Regions from separate parts of the Pseudoalteromonas sp. SM9913 genome, predicted to be linked through region 3. Evidence: predicted binding sites of a transcription regulator. Region 3 holds the regulator's gene; each other region holds the start of a gene.

Region 1 (6,765 bases), 820 kb from region 3:
TTTGCCAACCAAGCAACTAATCAACTATGGATAAAAGACCCAAATAGCCAAACTGAGCAACCACTGGTTAGCGAAATTAATTTATCGAATCATAATTCGTGGTATTTTTTTGAAGGCGACACCTTAGCGCAATCGCGTATTTACTATTTTAATGTAAAACAAGGTGATTACCGTTTGAGTTATTATGACTTATCAACCAATAGCCATCATGACGTAATACGCCTTCCCGAACGCGCATTTAGTCGCACCTCTGGCTTAACCTATATTACAAATACCAACTGGCTTGTGTACTCTTCGTATAAGTCACCACAAATTGACATAAAACGTATCAACCAAAACTATTTGCCATAATAAATCTAAAATTAAACTCGCTACAGGTCTTGTAATTGCTTAAATGAGTTTATTGCTAAAAATATGTTCAAGCCTCATTTTTAAAAATTAAGCGTTATGGGGTTAGCGTGTACAAACCCGTTTGGTATAATTAAATAAACCAATCTAAAGAGGATACGTTAAATGCCACACATTATTATTGAACACTCAGAAGATCTGCCTTTACTACCTCAAGTTCTTGTGGAAAAAATCCATACAACAACGTTTGAAAGTGGCTTATTTGATTTAGAAACAATAAAGACTCGCGCTATTGCTTATCAGCATTATCAGTTAGGTGTGGGTAAAGAAGGGTTTATTCATATTGCGGTGCATATTATGGCTGGGCGTTCCATTGAGCAAAAGCAACTACTAAGTGAGCAATTACTAGCCTGCTTGCAAACGTATTGCAGAGCCTCTGACAGTTTAAGCGTAAATATTTACGAAATGGATCACGAGATTTACCGTAAAAACTAACCGCCATTACAACATCATAGTTATAGGCGAGAACTCTATAACTATGATGGTTTCCTCGCTCAACTGATTTTTTAATTAAATCGTGTTTAAAGCGTAAACTTACCCAGTAAATCCCTTAAAATATTCGATTCTTTATTTAAACCGTTACAAAGCTGCTCTGACTTTTTCATATTTTCTTTGGTTTGCTCTGCCGAGTCGGAGATCATTACAATATTTTGGCTAATTTCTGAGGTTGCTAACGTTTGCTCTCGCGTTGCGGTAGCCACTGAGTTATTTAACTCGCTTAACAGTACAATTTCCTGTGAAATACCATTTAATGTATGGCCGGTTTCTTTTAAGCGCTCGGCATTTTCTAGGGTGTTTTTGCTGCCCAATTCAATCGCTGTTACCGTGCTTGACGCTTTAGCATTTAACGAATCAATCATCTCATTAATTTGCTCCGTAGACTCCGCGGTACGTTGCGCAAGCGTTCTTACTTCGTCAGCAACTACCGCAAAGCCACGGCCCTGCTCACCCGCTCTAGCAGCCTCAATAGCCGCATTTAACGCCAATAAGTTAGTTTGCTCAGAAATCCCTTTAATTACATCCAATACATGAGAAATTGATTTAATCTCTGTCGAAAGCTCTAACACCGAGGCCACAGAATTGGCCATTGACGCTTCTAGTTGTTCCATTTGTTTAATCGTGCTTTGCACAAACTCAACCCCTTTGTGCGTCGTTTCTTCGGTTTTAGTAGCAATATCTGCCGCATTACTGGCACTACCAGAAATATCCTGAACCGTAACCTCCATCTCATTAACGGCTGCCGCCACCGTTTGCGTACTCGATGATTGCACTTCAGCTAAATTTGCCGCACCTTGCACTTGCTCAAGCACATCTTGGGAAATACCTTTAACATGAATTGCCGACTCAGAAACCTGTTTGAACATATAATGTAACTGCTCTAAAAACAGATTAAACTTAACCGCTAAGTCTGAAATTTCATTATTATCATCAGTAGGGAGTCGTGCCGTTAAATCACCATCTTTTTCCGTTAATGCATTCACCGCTGCAGTAATGTTTTCGATTGGCCTAAATATTTGCCCTACTAACACGCGTGCTAACGCTAAACCAACAAGCGCAATAATTACACCAAAAATGATATTAGTATTAATAGCACTATTAATTGCGCCATATAATTGCTCTTGGGGAATTTCAGCAACTAGATGCCAACCTAATGAGTTTACAGGCGTACTTGATACAACATAGTCATCACCATCAATTACTTTACTTTGAATTGCCCCATTTTTAATCGGCGCCAAGTCAACAGATTGCCCTATTTTAGTTTTATTACCATGCAGCATAATCTCGCCACTACCAGAGACCAAATAAACAATGCCGCCCTCACCTATCCTATATTCACTTATGAGATCCACCATAGAATCGAGCGAACGGCCTATTCCGGCAATTCCTTGTCTTTGCCCATCAAGCTCAATGGCATAATTAATAAATACCATCACCTCAGAGCTACCTTTATCTATGTCGAGCGCTACTTCAAATGGTCTATCCGATGCTAAAAAAGCATCAAACCAAGTATCACTACTGTCTATTTGCCTAGAAATACCTTCATCGGTGTAATAATTGCGGGAGTTTTTAGAAATAATGTATGCGTTACTGGCTTGGTTTTTATTTTTTATATGTTTGAGGTAATCAATGAATTTACCTCGGCTTTGCGCATCTTCATTATTATTCATCCATTGTTGCACAAATAAGTTTTGCGCTATTTCTTTGCCAACAATAATAGGAGTCGATAACTCTAATTCGATTTGGCTTTTCACTTCACTAAGCGCTGTTGGTAAATCTACTTTGGCTAGTTTTTCTTCTGTATTTGAGCGAATACTATTTGAAAATATTAGAGTAGATATTGCTAAAGGAGCAACAACAGCCAAAATAAGGCTAAGGTATACTTTTCGTTTTAATAACATAGAGCACCTAAGGGGTAACAAAGCGGTATTTTATATACTGCACACAATTAACAGTAGCGACATTAAAGGTCATAAAATAAAGATTTTTATAATAAAATCCCATAACACTTTAATAGTAGATTCAACTGTGTTTATTGCAATGTATTCAATAAAATTAATAAAAAAATCAGTGCGCTGATAAAAATACAATAGAAGTAATAGAAATGAAGTTTTATAAACTAGGAAGGTGAGTTTCTATTTACTTGGAAAGCTTTGAAAAGTGGTGGCCCCTCCCAGACTCGAACTGGGGACCTAACGATTATGAGTCGTGTGCTCTAACCAACTGAGCTAAGGGGCCATCTTTGTATAACTGTAAGCAGTTAATTTTTGAAGCGTTTAGCCACAGAGCGACTAAAGCGGGTTGCAGTATAAAAAGTTTTTAGGGGCTTGTCACTAGCAAAAAGCTTTATTTTAACAATCAAGGGGCTAACTGCTCAAATAGTAGGCTTTGAGGTTTTGTTAGTGATGAGTTTTGTAAAACAAATCCATTTATTAATAGCAGCCTGAGTAACTAATACACATACCGTTGGGAGCACTTAGCAACTCAGTATTAAATGTCCTGCTATGCTGCTACATTATTTTTTGGCAATAATGTAAATCGCATGAATTAATCCAGGGAAATAGCCGAGCAAAGTTAGCAAAATATTTAACCAAAAATGCATCCCTAGTCCTACCTGTAAAAACACACCCAGTGGTGGTAATAAAATAGAAAAAATAATTCTAATGATATCCATAATTTAATCCTTATAATGTTAGCAAAGCAAAAAGCCCAGCAGGGCTGGGCTTTAGTATAGTGTATTATTCTGCAATAACAGTTAATTCATCAACTACCTTGCGAACATCTTCAGCGTTTTTAGCAATTTCCATCGCTAATTGCTTTTCAGCATCAGACTCAACTGTACCTTTAAGAGTTACCACACCATTATCGGTATCAACATCAATGTCTGTACCACCTACTTCAGAATCAAATAAGTAACGTGTTGTGATCACTGTAGTGATTTTAGCATCTGTTAAATCACTTTCAGTGTCGTTACCCATCATTTCAGAATCATGCTTCTTCATGTCGGTGTTTTTTACCACAGTTAGACTGTTTTCAACGTCAGTTACACCATCTAGGCTTAGCACAAGTTCTTCAGCAAGCTCTTTATCTACTTCGCTGTTTACTTTACCTGTTAGCATTACCTTGCCGTTTTTTACGTCCGTGTTGATATCAAAGTTATTTAGATTGGTGTTCATAAGCAATACTGTTTCTGCTTTCCCATCAATCCAAGCATCTTTACTTTCGTTTTCCCAACTGCTTGCCTGAGCGCCCATTGCGGTTGTTCCTAATACTAGGGCTGCAATCATAGACTTATTAAATGTTTTCATAATCGTTCTCCTTTTGATTAAAGACACTTAAGCTAATGCGAGCATCGGGCCAACATTTTTTAACCTTTAAATTCAATAGGTTAATTTAAAATAGTGGATATTGGCTTAAACCTACTAAGTAAACATTTACAGACTATTGCGTAAAAGTTTCTCGAATAGCGAAACTTACTAAATAATTGTATATTTGGTTAATCTGTCGTTAATATAATAAAGAATCAAAAACCCAAAATTCTAAACCACTGAATTTAAACAATTTAATATTTGGTATAAGGCTTGCTTTGAAATAACCAGCAACCATAAAAGGATAATTTAAATGTCTGTTAAAATTGAAGACCGCCCTATTGAGCAAGTTCGTGAGCAAGTGATTGATCAGCTCATTTATAATTACAGCCATGGTGTTATTTCTGTTGAAGCATTTGAAAGGCGCTTAGACGACGCCATGGCAGCGAGTGACAATAAAGCACTTATGGATCTCGTTGAAGATTTAACCTTAAATACTGACCAGCAATATAAGGCGCAAAAGCACTCTCAGTTTGCACCTAATTATAGCGCGCAGCATGAGACTGATGAAGAGCCACTTACATTAAGAAGCATTCTTGGTTCGAGTGAACGAAGCGGCCAATGGGTAGTTCCTCAAAACATTTACATAGAAAACTACATGGGGTCAATCAATCTTGATTTTACAGATGCGATTTTTACCCACCAACATGTCACTATTCACGTTAATTGTTATTTTGGCAGCGAAGAAATATATGTGCCAGAGCACGTTAATGTAGTTTCTAAAATGTTTTGTATTTTAGGCAGTTTTGAAAATAAAACAGTGTCACTTAATAAACGCCAAGGGCCAACGATTCACATTGAAGGAAAAACTGTTTTAGGCTCTGTGGAAGTTAAAGTTAAACGCACTATTAAAGAAAAATTTATTAGCTTTGCAAATGATCTAAAAACTCAACTTGGCATGAATGGTAAACATTATTAAATATGCTAAACATTGAATGAAGCCAAAACAGTTGGCTTCATTCATATTATAAGTCGTTATTTCGCTCACTAGGTACATCACTCATGTACTCTACAAACTCAACTTCAAACCCTGCGGGATCAATATAATAAATGTTTTTTCTAAATGGATTTACAGCACCTTCTTTACTTATTGCAAAGCCCGCATGTTTTAGGCGCGCTATTACTGCATTTAAGTTATTGGTTACATAGGCAAAGTGTGCCAAACCAATTTGATGTCCTGATAGGTCGCGGTTTTCCCCTTCCCCATGATCGCTTATAGCAATATATTGCTCGTTATCACCAAAATGTACCCAGCGCCTTGCTTTACCATACCAGGTTCCTTCTCCCTCACTTCTAATTGACCAATAGGGAAACGCTGCTTGGTAAAACTTAAGCATGGCGTTTATGTCACTAACAACTAAATTTACGTGTTCTAATTTCATAACTTTCTTCCTGTTAATTGAATATAGAACATCATAAAACCTCAAGTTAACTTTAGGTAAAGCGCTAATTTACAAATTTATTGTCTGTTTTTATTCCGATAAATATATTGAAAGATCATGCCTGTACAAAAAACACTCACAAGTATTTAGGCTTTATGGTTTACTTTATGGCAAAAACCGCTAAAATACGCCGGCTTAAATATATAAACGTTCTTTTACAACCCAAAGGTAATACCATGCATCCAATGTTAAACATTGCGGTTCGCGCTGCGCGTAACGCAGGCAAGCTTATTCTTCGTGCAAGTGAAGACTTATCAAAAGTTGAAGTGCAACAAAAAGGCACTAATGATTTAGTTACGAACATTGATAAAGAAGCCGAAGCCGTAATTCGTGACACTATTTTACGTTCTTACCCTGATCACTGCATCGTTGGTGAAGAGTTAGGTGAACACAAAGGTAAGGATGCTGATTACCAATGGATTGTTGACCCACTTGATGGCACAACTAACTTCATCAAGGGTATCCCTCATTTCGCAGTATCAATTGCACTTAAAGTTAAAGGTCGTTTAGACCAAGCCGTAATTTACGATCCAATTCGAGGCGAACTTTTCACCGCTTCTCGTGGTCAAGGCGCACAGTTAAACAGCAAACGTTTACGTGTATCTAAAACGGTTGAACTTGCCGGTTCTGTTCTTGCAACAGGTTTCCCTTTCAAACAAAAACACCACTTAGATGCCTATTCTGAAGCGTTTAAAGCATTATTCGTACATACCGCTGATATTCGTCGTGCAGGTTCTGCAGCACTTGATATGGCATATGTTGCAGCGGGTCGTGTTGATGGTTTCTTTGAAATTGGTTTAAAACCGTGGGATACAGCAGCAGGCGAGCTATTAGTTAAAGAAGCTGGCGGCATGGTTGTTGATTTTGCTGGCGGTAATAACTACAACGTGAGCGGTAACGTTATTTGTGGTGCACCTAAGCTAACACAAGCGATTGTTCGTGAAATGCGCCCAGTATTATCTGAGTCGTTATTACGTTAATCGTAATACCGCACTAAAAAAAGGAGCCGAGGCTCCTTTTTTGCTTTTTGTTAGCCACTTTTTTTACTA
Region 2 (6,765 bases), 900 kb from region 3:
TTGCTAAGCAAACAGAACAAACTGTGGTTTTTTCGTATGAACTTGCCAAGCAATACGAAGCAAATTCGTTGTATGGATTTTATTCTCAACTTGATGCACTAAAAGCATTACTGGCTGAGACACAGCTCGATGCGGTTGTTGATCAAAATGGTTTACTGAGTATTAAACTCAAACAAATCAATAGGAAAGATAACAACATGATGAAGCTTTCAGGAGTTAGTGCAGCTGTATTACCTGCTTTACTTGCAGTTAATTCACAAGGAATCAATGCCGCTGAACAAAGCGCAGAACAAAACATCGAAAAAATTGCTATTGTAGGTAGTCGTGTGGCAGGGCGCTCAGTTGAAGACTTACCTGTCCCCGTTGATATTTTAAGTGCAGAAGCACTCGAAAATACCGGCCAAACAGAAGTTGGCCGCATGCTTCAAGCTATTGCACCTTCTTTTAACTTTTCAAGTTCATCTATCAGTGATGGTACTGACGCATTAAGACCAGCAACGCTACGTGGCCTAGGGCCAGATCAAACGTTGGTATTGATCAATGGTAAGCGTCGTCACCAAGCCAGTATTATTCATATTAATACTTCGGTGGGGCGTGGTACGGCGGGTACCGATATGAACGCTATTCCAGCCTCAGCAATTAAACGTATTGAAGTACTGCGTGATGGCGCTGCGGCTCAATATGGTTCTGATGCAATTGCCGGTGTTATAAATATTGTGCTCAAAGATGGCAGCGAAGGTGGTAAAGCCGCTATTAACTACGGTGAGTATTCAGAAGGTGATGGCGAAACTGTTAACATCGACTTTAATAAAGGCTTTGCTTTAGGTGACAATGGTTATTTAAATACAACTATAAACTACCGTGACCGCGCACCAACTAACCGTGCAGGGCTTCATGGTTCATGTCAATTTTATGGTTGTACTGAGCTCAGTGACGGCACGTTACTGGCAGGCGACCCGCGTGAACTAACCGCGCCACGCGATACATTTAGAATTGGCGATGCCGACTCTCAACAATTTGGTTTAACGGTTAACACCGGCTACGAATTAGGAGCGGGTGAACTATACGGTTTTATTACCTACTCAACGCGTGATAACGAATCAGCAGCATTTTTCCGTCATAATGCCAATGCCGGTGGTAACCCAGTATTACAAGATGGTGATGCGACAGTTCCGGCTGGCTTTTTACCAAAAATAAACACTACGATTGACGATATTTCATATAACTTTGGTTATAAAACGCAGTTTGATAACGACTCAAGCTTAGACTTATCGTACACCTATGGTGAAAACAGCATTGATTACACCACTAGCGATACGATTAATGCCTCTTATGCCAACTTCTTACGTTACGACCAAGGCTTAAGCGCTGCAGATATTCGCGCCACTATTCCACGTGAAGGTTACGCGTATGGTATGGAGTTATCACTGCAAACAATTAATCTTGATTTTACTCAAAATTTTGATGATTACTCATTAGCAATGGGCGCAGAAATACGCACCGATGAGTACCGTATTTTAGAGGGCAGCGAATACGCATACCGTGATTACGATACCAACAATGGTGTTAATATTTATGATGGACTGAGCGGTGGTATTGGTAGCGAAAATGCATCAGGTGGCACACAAGGCTTTGGTGGTTCATCGCCAGCATCGTCGGTTGATGAGTCGCGCGATGTGATCTCGTTTTATTTAGACGCTGAAGCTTACGTTATTGAGGATGTGATTATCTCAGGGGCGTTACGTTACGATAATTACAAAGGATTTGGCGATACAGTTAACTTTAAACTCGCGGGTAACTGGTCATTAACCGAAGATATTTCACTTCGTGGTGCATTAAGTTCAGGCTTTAGAGCGCCTTCAATGCAGCAGTTGTACTTTAACAACATCAGCACGCAGTTTGTTGTTGGTCCTAATGGCAATTTAGTGGCTGAAGAAGTGGGCACGTTTAGAAACGATTCAACCCTGGCGCAAAGTTTAGGTATTCCTAAATTAACAGAAGAGAAATCTCAAAACCGCAGTTTAGGTATTGTTTATAATGTAAGCGATAATATTAATGTAACGCTTGATTACTACTCAATCGATATTGACGACCGTATCGTAATTAGTAATCGCTTAGGCAAAGGTTTATCAAACAGCCTTGATGCCGCGTTACTGAGCTCGGGTGCTGGTGCAGGACAGTTTTTCTTAAATGGGGCTGACACAGAAACGCAAGGTATCGACTTTGTAGCTACATGGAATACAGAAGGTCTAGGCGGCACACTTGATTTTACTTTAGCGGCTAACTTTACAGAAACCGATGTGGTGTCGTTATTTACACCTGCAGGTTCTGGGCTTGAGACCGTGCCAGTTGATGATGTGTTTTCTGATCAAGAAATTTCTATTATTGAAGAATGGCAACCAGAAGATCGAATTAACTTAAGTGCACTTTATCGTCGCGACGACTGGACCGTAAACCTATCGCTTAATCGCTTTGGTGAATACACAGTGGAAGATGGCGGTCGCCAGACTTATGGTGCTGAAATTTTAACTGACATCAAAGTAAATTACTTTGTGACTGATGACTTATCGGTAAATATTGGCGCAAATAACTTATTTGATGTTTACCCAGATGAAAACACCATAGGTAATTCACGTTCAGGCACAATTGTAGATGCTCAAGGTAACACCATTGTCAGCAGCGATGGTGTATTTAAGTACTCACGTCGTTCAGCGCCATTTGGCTTCAACGGTGCTTACTACTACTTAGGTGCAGAGTACCGCTTTTAATAAGGGTCTGTTGACCTTTTTGGATTAAAATTTGTTCAAACTAGGAGCGGTTTAATCGCGGCGCGAGGTTTGTAACCTAGTGGGCTAAGTAAAAACCGAGCAACAAAGAGTAAATCGCCCCTAGGCAGAACCCTTCGGGCAGCGCCTGTTTGGTATTGATGCAGCGTTATCGCCTATTTATGGGGAATAACCACACCACATAGGCTCTGCCTTGCCTAAATACCAAACAGACTGCTGCAAATTCAACCTTAAAAGGTCAACAGACCCTAATAACTCTCCTATTGTTATTTAACAACCAAAGGGCCGTAAGGCCCTTTTATAGTTTTTAAACTTAATGTTTTTGCATTTTACTCATTTCAGCATGGCAGCTCTGCATAGTAAGTAATACTTTTGATAACGCTGCTTCACAATCATGTGATTGAGGCTTTTTTAACGCTGTTTTGATTTCTTCTAAGGTTTTATCTTCTACTTCTTCAAGCTCTTTAATGTAGGTTTGGTCGTTATCGCTAGTAAATGTACTGAGCAAAGCGGTAAATGCTCTGCGTGCTTCTACCGCGAACGAAGAGCCATCTTCACGTGCACCTTGTTGATTAATTGCATAGGGTTGTAAGCTTTCAACACTTACTTTGCGGGCGTCGATCATGCGCTGAAATAATGCACTTACGCTAGGATCTTGTACTTTATCTTGTGCTTTTTCGTAAAAGTCGATACCGCTATTCATTACTTGGATAATGTCGGTGATATGATTTATCTCTTGTCCATGATGGGTGCTCATAATAATGACCTCTGTTAATTTAAAATACATAGATAACTAAGCAAGCGGCATTCCAATGCGGTTTTATTTTTTTAACTAATTGTTTTTCATGGTTTTATTATTGTGAAGAGGTCTAGGCAAGCTTGCTAACATGCTGCTAGCAAGCAAAATTTACATAAAAGCATGTAAGAAGGTTATTTAAGCTCTTCAGCTACTTCGGCCACTTTTTGACGTAACCAAATATGGCTAGCATCTCTGTGTAACAAAGGGCTCCATATCATATCAAGTTCAAATGGTGGAATTGGAAAGGGTGGTTCAAGTATTTTAAGCCCCGGATCGTCTACATAAATATTGGCCGCTTTTGAAGGTAAAGTCGCCACGAGGTTTTTTTCTTTCGCTAAATGAATCGCAACATGGTAGTTACGAGTAAAGGTGGCAATATTTCGATGCTTCCCAAAATGTGCGAGCGCTTCGTCAACCCAACCCAGCTTTTGCACATCTTTAGGATCCATGCCAACCCCAACACCAAAGCCTGTTTTACTTACCCAAATATGACGGGCTTTTAAATAGCTATCTAGGCTAAAGTTTTCAATAATAGGGTTGTCGGATTTTACTAAACAGCAAAAGCTATCTTTCCAAATTCGCTTATGATGAAACGATTGCGGTAAGTTCTCAAAGCGGTTAATTGCCATGTCTACTTTACCGTTTTCTACATCATGAAAAGTTACATCGCTGGGCGTTAAAATATCTAATGTGGTGTCTGGGGCTTCTTCATGTAATTTCCCTAATAAACGCGGTGCCATGGTACTGGCTGCATAGTCACTGGCCATAATTCTAAACACGCGTTTACTTTGTTTAGCTTCAAATTCGCGATTAGGTGCTAGCGTTTCTTCAAGCGTCATCAAAATACCGCGAATAACAGGCTGTAACTCAATAGCGCGCTCGGTCGGCACCATACCATCGCTGGTACGCACTAAAATAGGATCGTTAAAAAGGTTACGTAGGCGTTTAAGTCCATTACTCATTGCCGGTTGAGTAATACTAAGCTGGTTAGCAGCACGAGTAACGTTACATTCGCGCAGTAATGTATCGAGGTAAACCAGTAAATTTAAATCTATTTTACTTATATTCATTGTGTGTCCTTAACGTTTACCAGTAATGGATAAAACGCTGTGCTGTAGGATAGGGATAAATATGACTCACCTTTCCATTTTTTATATTTTGTTGTGCTTGTTTCCAAAAGCTCACATCAAGTAGTTCTGGGTGCGTACTGGTTAAAAATTGTTTATATGTTGGGTTAGGCATTACAAAGGTACATAATTGCTCTGGAAATACATCTTGCGGAGCAACCGAGTAACTTTGTTCATCCATCAAATAATCATCATAACTTTTTGCTTTGGGTAGTGCTCTAAAGTTCATGTCTGTTAAATATTGCACTTCATCGTAATCATAAAAAATAATACGTTTGTGCTTACTTACACCAAAGTTCTTTAACAGCATATCGCCAGGGAAAATATTCACGGCAATCATTTCTTTAAGCGCCTGGCCATACTCTTCAATGGCATCGGCGGCACTTTTTTCGTCTGCATTTTCTAAAAACAAATTAAGCGGTGTCATTCGCCGTTCAATGTATAAATGTTTTATGATTAACCAGTCACCCTCAATCACCATCGATGAGCCAATGGTTTTGTGCAACTGTGCTAACAAGTTACTATCAAATCGTGCCAAAGGAAATACGACGTTTGAATACTCTATGGTGTCAGCCATTCGGCCAACACGGTCATGACTTTTAACCAGTTGATAGCGTTTTAATACCGTATCGCGACCAAACGGCTTACTTTCACCAAATTTATCTTTAATAACTTTAAATACATAACCAAACGAGGGTAGGGTAAATACCATCATCACCATACCCGGTGTACCGGGAGCAATGGTAAATTCATCATTAGAATGGGTTAAATGATTCAAAAACTCGCGATAAAACTCGGTTTTACCTTGTTTATGAAAGCCTATGGCGTTGTAAAGCTCGGCGAGGGTTTTATTAGGCATAAGTTGATTTAAAAACCGCACTAACGCTGAAGGAGCATGAGTTTCTACCATAAAATAGGCACGCGCAAAGCCAAAAATAACGCGCATTTGCGACGACTTTGTAAGTAAGGCATCTAAATAGAGGCCTTTATCTTCATGGTGTAACACGGCAATAATAAAAGGCTGAACGCCACTTTGTGATACAACGCGCCCCACAATGTAAGCGGCTTTATTACGATAAAATGGGGTATGTAATATATCAAAACGCATTTGCCAATGCTGGTGGTGTGTATCGGGTGCTTGTTTATAAAAGGCTTTAACTAATAAACGAATATCGCGTTCTAGGTTGACAAAGTCGGCCTTAAAATCAAAGTGATTAATAATACGCTTAATGGTGGGCTTTAAACCATCTACAACAGGAAAATAACTACGGTATTCAGCTTCAACGGGCACAGAAGGCGCATCTTTGAGCGTGGCTTCTACAAAAATAAAGTCATTGTGAAAATAGCGGCGGTGGTACAGGCGGCAGAATACTGAATTATAAAATGTTTCAGCAAGTTCTGCTTGCGGATGAAAACATAAAAAGTGTTGGTAAAGCTTTTTCACTTCAAGCCATAAGCTCTCGTTTAGCGCGTCTGTTTGCTGGCGTTCCCTTAGTGTTTTTGTTGTTTCGTTTACCCGATCATCGTAATAGCTTATACGCAGGCGACTTATATCATTAATAGCTTGCCAGTCTCTTTTAGCAAAAGCGTAGGGAGCCTTGGCTGTTGTTCTTTGAAACAGCAAATAATGCTTTTTAAAACCGGTTAAAATTAATTCAGCAATTTGGCGTGGTTGCATCAGTACTCCTTAATAGACGCCTTTAGGTGTTTAGGATAATGCCGGTGGTTATACCAATTTTATTAAAAACATGATCATTCTAGCGTTTTAAATAATCCGCTAGCTGCGTTAAAAATTATTTATATAGAACAACTATGTATCATAATTTTCGCCTTGTTATCGACTTATTTCTTTGTCGCTATAATAGATCACTAATTTAATGCAATTGGTATTAGTATTAAATCCGAAAAAGGTGGTCAAAGGAAATTACACCACTAAACACACAATAGAGTTTATGCTCTATAGATGTTAAGGGTATGTTATTTTATATTTAAAACCAAGCTAATTAAGATGATATTTATTGAAGTTAGTCTGATTAAGGTTGATAGGCATCAA
Region 3 (6,765 bases):
GCTAGGTAGTCTTTTACTGGTTGGTCCAGCCCTGTAAGTGGCTTAAGTTCAGGCTCCCAATGCGGGTTTGGTAAAAAGCGGGCATCAAATACGTAATCTGCTTCTTTAGGGATGCCGTGTTTAAAACCAAATGACTCAAAGGTAATGATCAGTTGTTTATCTTTTTTTCCGAGTATTTTTTCACGAATAGACTCAGCAAGCTGATGCACACTTAAATCTGTGGTATCAATCATATAATCAGCACGGTTAATCAATACATCAAGTAGTTGTTTTTCTTTTTTTATGGCTAAATCAAGCGGCAAAGAATCAATAGATAAAGGGTGGAGACGTCGCGTTTCTGAAAAACGTTTTATTAATGTTTGATCGTCACTGTCTAAATAAAATACCGTTGGTTTAGTAAAACCAGGTAAATATTCAATGATTTCATTAAACTGCTGTTGCTCTTTAGGTAGGTTACGTACATCAACACTCACGGCAATTTTATTATAACTGTCGGAAACACTGCGCACTAATGATGGTAATAAATTAAGAGGAATATTGTCTACACAATAATAACCTAAGTCTTCCACAACGCGTAACGCCACAGATTTACCTGACCCTGAACGACCGCTTATAATTATTAATTCCATTTATCACCTTTCTTTATTACTACGATTGACTGACGATAACCTGATACAGTTCGCTATCCGATTTGGCGGCGCGTAACTGTTTACAAAATTCTTTATCATTGAGCTTATCAGCAATCGTGGCTAGCGTCTTCAAATGCTGCTGATTATCGCCATCGGGAACAATTAACGCGACAAAAATGTCAACCGGTCGGTTATCAATCGCATCAAAATTAATAGCTGTTTCGCTCACTAAAATCAAAGCTAGGGGCTCTTGAGCACCACTCATGCGACCATGTGGAATAGCAATGCCTCGACCAATGCCTGTACTTCCTAGCTTTTCTCTTGCAGTTAATGCATTAAGAATATCTTGTTGTGTTAAATAGGGCAGCTTATTGTGAGCCAATTCACTGATAAATTCTAAAATTCTTTTTTTACTATTAAAAAGGACCGCAGCTTTACTGCAGTCCTGACAGATAAGTGAGCTTAGTTTCATAGTGTTAGTGTCGAGCAAGTTTCTCTTTGTGTTTAATTACTTGACGATCTAGCTTGTCAATGAGCGAGTCTATAGCGGCATACATATCTTGATGCTCAGTAGAGGCAAAAATCTCAGCGCCACTAACATGAACGGTTGCTTCAGCTTTTTGGTTTAGTTTTTCTACATCGAGAATAACGTGCACATTCGTTATGTGATCAGTGTGCCTCTGTAACTTCGAAAATTTACTATTTACGTAGTCTCTAAGCGAGTCGGTAATATCTACATGGCGACCAGTTAAATTCAGTTGCATAAACATTTTCCTCTTTGTTGTACGCCTTAAATCAAACTTTTACGTTGATTAGACGGGGGAATAGCTAGAGATTCGCGATATTTTGCAATGGTTCTCCTCGCTACTTTAATTCCTTGCTCTGCCAATATATCTGCAATTTTACTATCACTCAATGGTTTAGCTGAGTTTTCTGCAGCGATTAATTTTTTAATTAATGCACGTATTGCTGTTGATGAACATTCGCCACCATTTTCAGTACTTACATGGCTTGAAAAGAAATATTTAAGCTCAAAAATGCCACGTGGTGTATGCATGTATTTTTGCGTAGTAACACGCGATATAGTCGACTCATGCATTTCCACCATTTCAGCCACATCGTTAAGCACCATAGGCTTCATAGCCTCAGGACCGTGTTCAAAAAAGGCCTGTTGCTGCTGCACAATACAGTTGGTTACTTTAAGTAGCGTGTCATTTCTACTTTCTAAGCTTTTTATAAACCATTTAGCCTCTTGTAAGTGCGAGCGAATAAACTGGCTATCACCACTTGATTTAACCGTACGCGACATAGCTGCATATTGGCTATTTACTCTGATCTTAGGCATGCTATCTGGGTTTAATTCAACTACCCAACGACCTTTAACTTTTTTAACCGACACATCAGGAATAACGTATTCAGACTCTTCTCTGACAATAGTGTCTGCCGGTTTTGGGCTGAGCGTATGAATCAACGTCATGATTTCTTTAAGCTCATCTTCTTTAAGCTTTGTTTTTTTCATTAACGTGCGATAGTCACGTGCAGCAAGTAAATCAATATGATCGGTTAAGATCATTTTTGTTTCGTTTAAAAAAGGTGTGTCTTTATCAAATTGATTTAGCTGAATACACAAGCACTCTTGTAAACTACGCGCGGCTATTCCCACTGGATCAAATAGTTGAATACGCTTTAGTACCGCTTCTATTTCGTCAAGTTCAACTTCATCTTCGCCGTCGTTTTCTTGGTTAAAGCTTTCTAATATTTCTTCACAGCTAAGGGTTAGAATCCCTGAGTCGTCTACAGCTTCTACAATTGCAATAGCTATCGCTTCATCGGTAGGACTAAACGGCGTCAGTTGAAGTTGCCACATTAAATACTCATGCAGCGTTTCAGTCGAAGAGCCTTGATAAATAGATTCATCTTCTGGCATTGGGCCCGATGAAGAGGCAGGCGCAGCGCTCATATATTCATCCCAAGTAACATCCATAGCCATATCATCGCTAATAGTGTCTTTGGTCATTGCTTCGCCGCTATCTTGCTCATACTCGCTAGGTTTATCGTCAGCTGAGGCACTTAGCGTTATGTCATCGTTATCGGCTTTTTGTTCGTTTTTACCTGCAGTGTCTTCGCTGTAATCGTGTTCTTCAACTTCAAGCAAGGGGTTGCTATCGAGCGCTTCTTGAATTTCTTGCTGGAGATCCAATGTACTGAGTTGCAATAAGCGAATTGCTTGTTGCAACTGTGGAGTCATTGTAAGTTGCTGGCCCATGCGCAGCTGTAATGATTGCCTCATGTATCTCTAACAATCCTTTTAAATTACGGTCTGTTGACCTTTACGGATTAAAATTTGTTCAAACTAGGGGCGGTTTAATTGCGGCGCGAGGTTTGTAACCTAGTGGGCTAAGTCAAAACCGAGCAACAAAGAGTAAATCGTCCCTAGGCAGAACCCGAAGGGCAGCGCCTGTTTGGCATTGATGCTGCGTTATCGCCTATTTATGGGGAATACCACACCACATAGGCTCTGGCTTGCCTAAATACCAAACAGACTGCTGCAAATTCAACCTTGAAAGGTCAACAGACCTAAGTATGATTAATCTTAGCAGATGCTTAGTGGAATAACACACATATTAGAGCTTGAACTGCTCGCCTAAATAAACATCGCGTACTGTTTTATCGTTTAATACATATTCTGGAGTGCCTGATGCAATTAACTCTCCATGAGAAACTATGTAGGCTTTTTCACAAACATCAAGAGTTTCGCGTACGTTGTGATCTGTGATAAGTACGCCAATTCCTCGGTTTTTAAGATGCTCTATAATCTTTTTAATATCTAATACTGAGATAGGATCAACCCCCGCAAAGGGTTCGTCTAAAAGGATAAATTTAGGGTTTGCTGCTAACGCGCGAGCAATTTCAACGCGGCGACGTTCACCACCTGATAAAGCCATACCTTGACTATCGCGGATATGCTGAATGCTAAATTCATCAAGTAAATTATTTAAGGTATCTTCGCGTTGTTGTTTATTTAATTCTTTACGTGTTTCTAAGATAGCCATTAAGTTTTGATAAACAGTCAGCTTTCTAAAAATAGACGACTCTTGCGGTAAATAACCAATCCCTAAACGCGCTCGGCTGTGCATCGGTAATAAAGTAATATCTTTATCATCAATTGATATTTTGCCTTTATCGCTAGGGACAAGGCCTACAATCATATAAAAGGTGGTGGTTTTACCTGCACCATTAGGGCCAAGTAACCCCACAATACTGCCAGCTTCAACCTCTAGGCCAACGTTTTTTACAACTTCACGACCTTTATAGCTTTTAGCTAATAGCTCTGCTTTTAATGTGCTCATGGTTGGCCTTTATCATCTTCTTTTTTATTTTCAACAGGCACTAAAATAGTGTGTACACGGTCTGTTGAGTTTTCGTCTTTTTCTGCGCTAATTAACTGCTGCTCGATATCGTAAGTGATACTTTTAGCTGTTATTTGTTGACCTGCTTGAGCAATGCTTGCATCGCCGATTAAGGTTAAAAAACGCAGCGACACATCGTAACGCACTTCATTAGCACTGGCGCTCATTATGGTGCCATCAGCTTGGGTTTCTTCAAAATATGCAGGGCTGCCTGTGGCAATTAATAACTGTTTGTTATCGCCTAGCTCATCGCGTTTATGCACTTCTAAACGGTCAGCTGTGATACGGCGATTACCATGAATAATTTCAACATTTTTCTCAAAAATGCCTACGTTTTCTTTTAATTGACCTTCTTGCTTATCTGCACTAATTGAAATTTGATTAGCAGCGGGGGCTTCAGCAGGTTCAGCGCCATTACTGTTAAAAGCAATTAATAGTGAGGGAAAAATTAAAATTTTAAATAGGTTATTGGTCATAATATAGGGTTCGCGTATGGTTAATAAGTTTAATCACCTCGGTTTTTAAATCGGCCTCAAGGCCTTTACCTGTGATTTTTAAATTAGGTCCTGTAATAACGACAGGCTGCTGTGATTGCATGGTTAATAGTTTTATATCAACATTGATGGTCTGGGCGTTGATCGTATCGATCATGGCGTTATCTACTAAGTTTTGAGCGGTTACATTACCCTCTAACACCAGTTGACGGTCGTCGTAGAGGGTGGCTTCATCGGCGTTAATACGCCATGTTTGCTGCTCGTTGTATAAAGTGAATATAGGCTTTTCAAAAAAGGTAAAACCGAGTTGTTGATACAACTCCATTTTTACCGCAGTTACCTTATGGCTCACTTTACCTTGTTCATTATAAGCCGTTTGTTTTAGCTCAATAGCGGTATAATCAGGCTTAGCAATAACTTGTGTTTCTTCGCTTGCAGTAATATCAACCTTAGTAAAATAAGGATACCAGAGCCAAACCATACAGCTTATGAATAAAACGCTCAGTATAATGCGCGCTACATTCATGAACTCGTTCCTTGGCTAGTTAGTGGCTTGTTATTTTCGAGCATAAGTAAGTCTGTCAGCTCTCTTACCGCACCAAAACCGCCGGGCAGTTGGGTTACATAATGTGATAAACGTTTAATAAGTGGATGAGCATCGTTTACGGCAACCGCAAAACCGACTTGCTCCATTACTGGCATGTCTGGGCCATCATCACCTATATAAGCAATTTGCTCATCGCTAAGCGCTAATTTTTGTTTTAATTCTTGATAGGCTATAAGCTTGTCTTCTTGGCCTTGATATATATGTTGTACGGTTAAACTGCTCATACGTTGCTGCACTATATGAGAATGGCGCCCAGTGATTACGGCGACTTCAAAACCGCTGTTAATCAGGGCTTTGATACCAAATCCGTCTTTGGTGTTAAATGCTTTGAGTTCTTCACCTTGGTTTCCAAGGTAAATACGGCCATCAGAAAATACACCATCAATATCACAAATTAATAGCTTTACTTTTTTTGCGCGCGCCTTTGCATCATCACTTAGCGGTTGATAGAGATCTTCAAATTGCATTTATAGCACTCCCGCTTTAAGTAAGTCTTGCATATTTAGTGCGCCAATCGGTTGATTATGCTCATTAATTACAATTAAACCATTAATACGTTTTTGTTCCATAATATTTAACGCTTCAGCCGCGAGCATCTCTTGGGTGGCTGTAGTACACGACTTGGTCATCACAACATTAATTTCAGTGCTATGAATGTCAATACGTTGCTCTAAAATACGGCGTAAATCGCCATCGGTAAACAGGCCTGATAATTGCTGGTCACTATCAACAATAGCGGTCATGCCGAGTCCTTTGGCCGACATTTCAATTAAGGCATCTTTAATCGTTTGCGTCTCGTTAATGATAGGTGTATCAGCACCACTGTGCATAACATCTTTAAGAGTTAAGAGTAATCGCTTGCCTAAGCTACCACCAGGGTGCGATAGTGCAAAATCATCAGCAGTAAAGCCGCGTGCTTCTAATAATGCCACCGCCATGGCATCACCCATAGCGAGTGTGGCAGTGGTACTTGCAGTAGGTGCTAAGCCCAATGAGCAGGCTTCTTGTTCAACTTTAATACACACATGCACATTTGCCAATGTTGCCATGGTTGAGCCTTGGTTGCCTGTCATGGCAATCATTTTGGCACCAATGCGCTTTAATACTGGAATAATATTAAGTACTTCGCTGGTTTCACCAGAGTTTGAAATGAGGATAACCACGTCATTTGCTGTGATCATTCCTAAATCACCATGGCTTGCTTCACCCGGGTGAACAAAAAATGCGGGGCTGCCGGTACTGGCAAGAGTGGCGGCTATTTTGTTACCAATATGGCCTGATTTACCCATGCCAATAACAATAATACGACCTGAGCAGTCAAACATTAATTGACAGGCTTGGTTAAAGCTTTCATTAACGTATTGTGTAATATCGCTGAGTGCTTGGCGTTCAATCTCTAGAACACGTAACCCTTGTTGAATAAAGTTTAGCGTTGACATGGGCTATCCTACTTGACTAAAAATATAACCTTGGTAAATCATAAATGCGACGATGAGCAAGCCACCTTCTATTCTATTGATACGTCTTTGACCTCTAAAGTTCAATGACATAGCAATTAGCGCCAAGGTTGCGCCAATCATAATAATAACATCACGGTTAGCAACCGAAGTATCGATAACCGATGG

What was found. Region 3 encodes sigma-54, which starts transcription at its own class of promoters, with help from an activator protein. Its sites were predicted from a motif close to GTTGGCACGNNNNTNGNNT; they were not measured.
Region 1: PSM_RS13515 (BON domain-containing protein) is a predicted target of sigma-54. The motif match lies at 4,250-4,268, and genes of this name have one in related genera.
Region 2: PSM_RS06090 (ferritin-like domain-containing protein) is a predicted target of sigma-54. The motif match lies at 3,582-3,600, and genes of this name have one in related genera.

The regions. Positions count from the first base shown of each region.
Region 1 covers NC_014803.1:2,945,543-2,952,307, forward strand. Annotated here, with positions in the region: gene PSM_RS13490 (winged helix-turn-helix domain-containing protein) at 1-351, shown strand, start outside; gene PSM_RS13495 (5-carboxymethyl-2-hydroxymuconate Delta-isomerase) at 514-843, shown strand; gene PSM_RS13500 (methyl-accepting chemotaxis protein) at 930-2,807, opposite strand; tRNA gene PSM_RS13505 (tRNA-Ile) at 3,068-3,144, opposite strand; gene PSM_RS18480 (YqaE/Pmp3 family membrane protein) at 3,422-3,580, opposite strand; gene PSM_RS13515 (BON domain-containing protein) at 3,645-4,214, opposite strand; gene PSM_RS13520 (LiaF domain-containing protein) at 4,528-5,193, shown strand; gene PSM_RS13525 (VOC family protein) at 5,240-5,656, opposite strand; gene suhB (inositol-1-monophosphatase) at 5,893-6,696, shown strand; gene PSM_RS13535 (GGDEF domain-containing protein) at 6,747-6,765, opposite strand, start outside.
Region 2 covers NC_014803.1:1,326,828-1,333,592, forward strand. Annotated here, with positions in the region: gene PSM_RS06085 (TonB-dependent receptor plug domain-containing protein) at 1-2,768, shown strand, start outside; gene PSM_RS06090 (ferritin-like domain-containing protein) at 3,100-3,543, opposite strand; gene PSM_RS06095 (LysR family transcriptional regulator) at 3,717-4,655, opposite strand; gene aceK (bifunctional isocitrate dehydrogenase kinase/phosphatase) at 4,672-6,390, opposite strand; gene PSM_RS06105 (DUF4124 domain-containing protein) at 6,746-6,765, opposite strand, start outside.
Region 3 covers NC_014803.1:429,407-436,171, forward strand. Annotated here, with positions in the region: gene rapZ (RNase adapter RapZ) at 1-629, opposite strand, end outside; gene ptsN (PTS IIA-like nitrogen regulatory protein PtsN) at 649-1,101, opposite strand; gene hpf (ribosome hibernation promoting factor) at 1,106-1,393, opposite strand; gene PSM_RS01995 (RNA polymerase factor sigma-54) at 1,420-2,919, opposite strand; gene lptB (LPS export ABC transporter ATP-binding protein) at 3,254-3,979, opposite strand; gene lptA (lipopolysaccharide transport periplasmic protein LptA) at 3,976-4,515, opposite strand; gene lptC (LPS export ABC transporter periplasmic protein LptC) at 4,505-5,059, opposite strand; gene kdsC (3-deoxy-manno-octulosonate-8-phosphatase KdsC) at 5,056-5,607, opposite strand; gene PSM_RS02020 (KpsF/GutQ family sugar-phosphate isomerase) at 5,608-6,579, opposite strand; gene PSM_RS02025 (calcium/sodium antiporter) at 6,583-6,765, opposite strand, start outside.